2 regions of the Erwinia persicina genome follow, and region 1 is predicted to be linked to the other one. Evidence: predicted binding sites of a transcription regulator. Region 1 holds the regulator's gene; the other holds the start of a gene.

Region 1 (3,694 bases):
GATCTGGTGAAGTTTAAGATCCCCCGGACAGCAAATGAAATGTACCACCTGCGTGATGCGGCCTCCATTAAGCGTGACGAGCTGGAAAAAGGCGATCTGGTCTTCTTCCGCATCAATGGACGCGGTACGGCTGACCATGTCGGTGTCTATCTGGGTGGAGGCAAATTTATTCAGTCGCCACGTACCGGTAAAGATATCCAGGTGAGCGCATTAAGTGAAGATTACTGGCAGGAGCATTATATTGGTGCACGCCGCGTGATGACGCCTAAAACCATTCGCTAGCGGGACGGTATGGGAGGAGACGCCTCCTCCCGATAAACTCAGTGCATGACAGCAGTAAAGCTAAACGCAATAATCATCAGCAGTGACCCAACAACCGCCAGAGCCGTCATCTTCATATCAGTGTTCATTTGTTCTCCTTAATAACCCTGCTATTAGTAAGCCAACAGATTTTCCCATACTTGCCCGTAAAAATCTCGTTTTCTGCGCGCAGCCTTGTTAGAATTATTTCTTTCCGTTGCGCAACACGCCCGGAAACGTTTCAAGTCAGCGCTGCATGTCACTCTACGGATGATTTTACCCCTTCCTACCCCTTTTGAGACGGCACCCCAGTTCATTCTCGTCGGCAGGAATGGCGGCGCGCAGGCAAACGTTTAACCCATTTGTTATCAGTACGTTAGTGATAGCCCCAGGAGTACGATTTTAATGGCAACAATTAAGGATGTGGCAAAGCGCGCCGGTGTCTCCACCACCACGGTGTCCCATGTCATCAACAAAACGCGCTTTGTAGCCGAAGAGACGCGCGAAGCGGTATGGGCGGCAATTAAAGAATTACATTACTCGCCCAGTGCCGTTGCCCGCAGTCTTAAGGTAAACCACACCAAAACCATTGGGCTTCTGGCCACGTCCAGTGAGGCCCCCTATTTTGCCGAAATCATTGAAGCGATTGAAAATCGCTGCTTTGCCAAAGGCTATACGCTGATCCTGGGCAACGCGCACAACGATCTGCAAAAGCAACAGGCCTATCTGTCGATGATGGCTCAGAAGCGTGTCGACGGCCTGCTGGTCATGTGCTCAGAATATCCTGACACCCTGATTGCTATGCTGGAAGACAACCGTAACATTCCCATGGTGGTCATGGACTGGGGCGAGTCGCGCGGAGACTTTACCGATACCGTGCTTGATAACGCCTTTGAAGGCGGCTATCTGGCGGGGCGTTACCTCATCGAACGCGGCCATCGTGATATCGGCGCAATCCCGGGACAGCTGGAACGCAATACCGGTGGCGGCCGCCATGCGGGCTTCCTGAAAGCGCTGGCTGAAGCCGGGATTACCCTGCGTGATGAATGGCTGGTGCAGGGGGACTTTGAACCGGAATCAGGCTATCGCGCCATGCAGCAGATCCTGTCACAGAAACAGCGTCCAACAGCGATTTTCTGTGGTGGGGATATTATGGCGATGGGGGCGATTTGCGCAGCAGATGAGATGGGTTTGCGCGTCCCGCAGGATATTTCGGTGATCGGTTATGACAATGTGCGCAACGCCCGTTACTTCACCCCGGCGCTGACGACCGTACACCAGCCAAAAGAGCGTCTGGGGGAAACAGCCTTTGATATGCTGCTTGACCGCATCACCAGCAAACGTGAAGAGCAGCAGACCATTGAAGTGCATCCTTCACTGATCGAACGCCGCTCCGTTGCCGACGGCCCCTTCCGGGACTATCGCCGTTAATGTCCGCGCATCAGCTCCCGGGCTGCTCACTCAGCCATTCTGCATTCAGCGTTTCGGTATTGCCAAGATAGGCAAGCAGCCAGTTCAGCGCCGGTGAGGCGCTGTGTTCAGACCAGCTGAGGTAGCAGGGACTGTCGGGAAACGGCGAGGCCAGCGTCAGCTCACCCAGCACCTGCTGTTGCAGCCAGGGCTGGGCGAAGTGCCCCGGCACCATCCCGACGCACAGTCCGGCACGCAGGCAGTCGAACGCACTTTCCCAGTCCGGCACCACCAGCCGCCGCTGATTGTCCAGCGTCCAGGTTGTCCGCTTCGGTAGTGCCCGCGAGGTATCCTCCAGCACCAGCGAGGGCCACTCGCGGATCAGGGCTTCACTCAGCGCGCCCTCGTAACGATGCAGCGGATGCCGGGACTGTACTACGCAGCGCCAGTTCAGACTGCCCATATCGCGAAAGGCAAAACGCCCCCGAACGGGAATGGCCTGAGTTGCGCCTATTGCCACGTCCACGCGACCGTCAGCCAGCGCATCCCAGACGCCGTTAAACACCTCCGGCATGATATGCAACTCCATGTCCGGAAAATGGCGGTAGAAATCCACCACCAGCTGCCGCGTGCGCGCCGGGCGTACAATGCGGTCCACCGCAATGTTAATCTGCCCGCGCCAGCCGTTTGCCACCTGCTGACAGCGGGTGCGAGTGGCAAGCATTTTTTTGATAACAGCCCGCCCCTCTTCACTGAATACGCGACCCGCTTCGGTCAATACCACATCGCGATGCCGGCGTTCGAACAGACTGACGGCCAGCCACTCTTCGAGTTGTCGAACGGTATAACTGACCGCAGATGGCACGCGATGAAGCTCTGCTGCAGCGGCGGTAAAGCTGCCCGTTCTGGCGACGGCGTCAACCACTTCAAGAGAATATTCAGACCACATAAGTTGCCTTCAAATTATTTCACTGCAAGAGACGAATAATAGCGTTTCACAGCTCATCAGGCACGGGATTACACTGCGCACGTAAAAAAATTGTCTAATAAGAGTTAAAAAATCATGCGTTCCAAAGGATTTATGTTTTATCTGGCCATACTGAGTATGTTGGGTTTTCTTGCCACGGATATGTACCTCCCCGCTTTTGGCGTGATGCAACAGGATCTGGGCACTGAAGCGGGCGCCATCAGCGCCAGCCTGAGTATCTTCCTTGCCGGTTTTGCCTGTGCGCAGCTGGTCTGGGGGCCGCTCTCTGACCGCATCGGTCGTAAGCCCGTGCTGGTCATGGGGCTCAGCCTGTTTGCCGTTGGTTGCGCCGCCATGCTCTGGGTGGAATCAGCGCCCTGGCTGCTGGCTATGCGTTTTGTGCAGGCTGTCGGCGTGTGTGCGGCGGCCGTCAGCTGGCAGGCGCTGGTCGTGGACCGCTACAGCGGTGCGCAGGCCAATCGCGTTTTTGCCACCATTATGCCGCTGGTGGCACTGTCTCCCGCGCTGGCCCCTTTGCTGGGCGCCTGGCTGTTACAGCACTTTTCCTGGCGCGCTATTTTCGTCGCGTTGCTGGTGATAAGCGTTATGCTGCTGATCCCGACGCTCCGCCTGCCATCGCCTTCACGCGTTGAAAAAGAGATGGTGAAAACGCCCGCTCCGGGCTTTTTCACCCTGCTGAAATCCCCCCTTTACAGCGGGAATGTGGCGATTTATGCCGCCTGCTCCGCCAGCTTCTTTGCCTGGCTCACCGGGTCGCCCTTTATTCTGGGTAAATTAGGCCTCTCCCCCGGTGATATCGGTCTGAGCTACGTGCCTCAAACGGTGGCGTTTTTGATTGGAGGTTTCAGCTGCCGCGCTCTGCTTAATCGCTTTGCCGGACGTCAGTTACTGCCCTGGCTGCTGGCGTTTTACAGCCTGAGCATTGCGGCTATTTATCTGGTGGCGTTACAGCCTGAGCCTTCGCTGTTTGCCCTGCTGCTGCCCTTCTGCGGAATG
Region 2 (3,694 bases), 2.0 Mb from region 1:
GGTGGGAATCGTTACGCGATTTGAACATCAGTGCTCAGAATCTGGGGCCACGTACGTTACGTCTGACGAGCATACCGACAGAAAAACAGCTCAACTACTCCTGACAGAGATGACGGGTCGCGTTTCCGCTCCCCGTCAGCCAGATTAATGTGCGTCGACGAAGGCAATTTTCAGGACAAACAGTAGTGCCACCACCACCACGCACGGGCTGATTTCACGCCAGCGACCGGTTCCCAGCTTCATCACGCAGTAAGAGATAAAGCCCAGAGCAATCCCTTCCGTAATTGAGAAACTGAACGGCATCATTGCCGCAGTAACAAATGCCGGTACCGCTTCGGTCAGATCATCCCATTTTACGCGCGACAGACTGGAGGTCATCAGAACCCCCACATAAATCAGCGCACCCGCTGCCGCGTAAGCAGGCACCATGCCTGCCAGCGGTGACAGGAACATCACCAGCAGGAACAGGACACCGGTCACTACCGCCATTAATCCCGTACGGCCGCCGACAGAAACACCGGATGAGCTTTCGATATAGGCGGTGACGGAAGAGGTGCCGATAAAGGAACCGGCGACGGAACTGATGCTGTCGACGTACAGCGCCTGTTTCATACGGGGAAACTTACCGTTCTCATCAGTCAGGCCTGCTTTATCGGTTACGCCAATCAGCGTCCCGGAGGAGTCAAACAGGTTTACCAGCATAAAGGAGAAGATAATCCCTGCCATACCGATGTTAAGCGAATCCTTCAGGTTGACCTGCCCCAGCACCGAGGTCACCGCCGGTGGCGCAGAAAAGATCCCCGTGTACTTCACGTCACCGATGGCCAGGCCAATACCGGTAGTCACCACGATCGACACCAGCACCGCAGCATGGATATTGCGTGAGGCGAGAATAGCGATAATAAAGAAGCCCAGCGCACCCAGCAGTACGCTGTGAGAGGTGAGGTTGCCCACCGACACCAGCGTCGCTTCATTGGCCACAATGATGCCTGCATTTTTCAGCCCCATCATGGCGATAAACAGGCCAATACCGGCGGTGATCCCCACTCGCAGGCTCAACGGGATATTGGCGATCATCCAGTAGCGCACACGGAAAATCGTCAGCAGCAGCAGGCCAACAGCGCCCCAGAAAATCGCCCCCATACCGATCTGCCATGAAATGCCCATCGCACCAACCACCACAAAGGCAAAGAAGGCGTTCAGACCCATTGCCGGAGCCAGTGCAACCGGCAGATTCGCCACCAGGCCCATCAAAATACTGCCAAAGGCGGCAATCAGACAGGTCGTCACAAAGACGGCCTGAGTATCCATGCCTGCCACGCCCAGAATCTGGGGGTTAACAAAAACGATGTAGACCATCGTCAGGAACGTAGTGAAACCAGCAATCACCTCAGTACGTACGGTGGTGCCATGCTCCTGCAATTTAAAAATCCGTTGTAACAGACCGGGATTCGTCATTATGTGTTTCCAGAACGGAGAAAAGTTGTCGGCCGATATCCTACCCCAAAATTCAGACGTTGGGATATTGATCACGCGGTTTTTTCGCAACCGATTGCGCTGTTTTTATCGTCTGATCACTACCGTTAACCGGAATTGACGCTGCTGACCGTGAAAAACAGGAGGGGTACGATCAATTATCGAAATGTCCCCCGCCTTCACGTTACTATCCGTTATCAGCCCATCAGAACTTATAAGGAAGCAGGATGTCAGTGGAATGCATTTTTTTTGATTGTGACGGTACGCTGGTCGACAGTGAAATGCTCTGTACTCAGGCATACGTCAACACCTTCGCGGAGTTTGGTGTCACGCTGTCGTTGCAGGAGATGTTCGAGAAATACAAAGGCGTGAAGCTGTATGACATCATCGCCGACGTCTGCCAGCAGCATCAGCTCACGGCCTCTGTGGAGGTACTTGAACCCGCCTATCGCCGGGAAGTGGCCCGTCTGTTTGAACGTGAACTGAAACCGATTGCGGGAGCTAAAGCCTTACTGGAAAAAGTGAGCGTGCCGATGTGTGTTGTCTCCAACGGTACGGTTCCCAAAATGGAACATTCGCTTGGTCTGACCGGGATGCGCACCTTCTTCGGCGATCGCCTGTACAGTGGTTACGATATCGGACACTGGAAGCCAGAACCGGCGCTGATGTTCCATGCAGCCCGGGAGATGGGGGTCGCGATTGAGCACTGCATCCTGGTGGATGACTCTGAAGCCGGGGCAAAGGCCGGCATTGCGGCCGGGATCCCGGTATTCTATTACTGCGTCGATGCCCATAACCCGCCCCTCGATCATCCGCTGGTAACGGTATTTAACGATATGGCACAGCTACCCGGGCTGTGGCAGGCGCGCGGCTGGCAACTGACCCGCTGAGTACAGTCACGCGAATGATCGGACACTCCTGTATTTTTCATCGTCACGCGGCCGGACACAATCAGCCTGGCCCGCGTTACTACTCCGGAGTGTTAGCCCTGGCAGACTGTTCCACCCGTTGTTCAGGTGATGCTCATCAGGGGTAAAAAACTAAGCGCTGTTATTTTTGTTGATATACCAACGTAGTGACTTCAACAGCAGGGAAGAGTGTTTAATCACTTTTCCCTCGGCTACCAGTTGGAGAAGCAGAGTGCGGGTAATATAAATGCTCTCACCGCAGCTGTCCGCTAAATCCCGGGTTTTAGGCCAAACCTCCGGCTGCTGTAAGGCCCCTCCCTCTCCCCGTCTGGCGTCAATCTCGCTACAAATTAACGATAACTGATGTAGCATTTGACATTTTTTTTGCGCTACCGGTGTTTTTTTTATTCTCATATCTATCAGATCCTCCTTTTACCTGGCGTCTAAAAAGCATCACGAAATGAATAAAAAAAACAATCAACAGTATTAACACACCGATATAATATGAATATTATTTTAATTATTCGACACGGTTCAGCCTTATTTCTGACATAATCATTTCATGCAAAAAAGAGAGTAACCCATAACTGTTGCCATCTTTTATTTTTTGCAGTCTTTCTTCCATTTTCATCAGATTATGGTCTTTTTTAATCTGACTGACAGGCAAGCTATTATTGTTAAAGGCTCTTCTCATCAATGCTTCAATCAGGCTTTGCGGTAAGGGCCGGGGTTCACGGCCAAACTTGACTATATAACTGACCCCTGGCAAGGCATTTATCCTGGCGGTATTGATGAGGTCAGCGTCAATGTTAACGAACAGATAAGGAGGAAACATCGGCTCAACGCTGGCCCTGATGTGTTGAGAACCTGCGCCATTTTTTTTGCGCGTCATCATCGGACAAAAGGTGGTAGCTCCTATTTTTTCCAGCGACTCCTCAGCCTGTTCCATGCGTCCATACTTACAAAAAATTAAATACCAACCACTTACTGTCATGCAGCCTGTTCCTTCATTATCCTGCCCCAGCAATATCAGCAGGCAGGCTCCGCCAAAACCTGACCATTATCATGGCAAGACAGAGTACAAAAATATTTTTAATAGTGATGGTGAATAACGGCTATATCTCAGGAGGATGCGGGCAGAGATCGCTCCTTCGCTGAAAACAGTCTGCCACCTTGCGGGGGGTAACGTTAACCAGTTTCTTTTAGGCTGTAAACAACAATAAATGTTCAAAAAGCGTTAATGGGAATAATTTATCGATATTTTATATGCATAACACTGATAAAAGCGACCTGATCACCCATATGGCCAG

The links. Region 1 encodes PurR, which represses purine synthesis genes. Its sites were predicted from a motif close to CANGCAAACGTTTGCNTG; they were not measured.
Region 2: the regulator PurR is predicted to act here: its motif matches at 1,542-1,559, upstream of K6L24_RS21515 (NCS2 family permease).

Annotation. Positions count from the first base shown of each region.
Region 1 covers NZ_CP082141.1:2,632,865-2,636,558, forward strand. Annotated here, with positions in the region: gene K6L24_RS11910 (C40 family peptidase) at 1-282, shown strand, start outside; gene cydH (cytochrome bd-I oxidase subunit CydH) at 321-410, opposite strand; gene purR (HTH-type transcriptional repressor PurR) at 706-1,731, shown strand; gene punR (DNA-binding transcriptional activator PunR) at 1,742-2,659, opposite strand; gene punC (purine nucleoside transporter PunC) at 2,774-3,694, shown strand, end outside.
Region 2 covers NZ_CP082141.1:4,655,737-4,659,430, reverse strand. Annotated here, with positions in the region: gene K6L24_RS21520 (4'-phosphopantetheinyl transferase family protein) at 1-104, shown strand, start outside; gene K6L24_RS21515 (NCS2 family permease) at 145-1,458, opposite strand; gene yieH (6-phosphogluconate phosphatase) at 1,704-2,366, shown strand; gene K6L24_RS21500 (transcription termination/antitermination NusG family protein) at 2,905-3,378, opposite strand.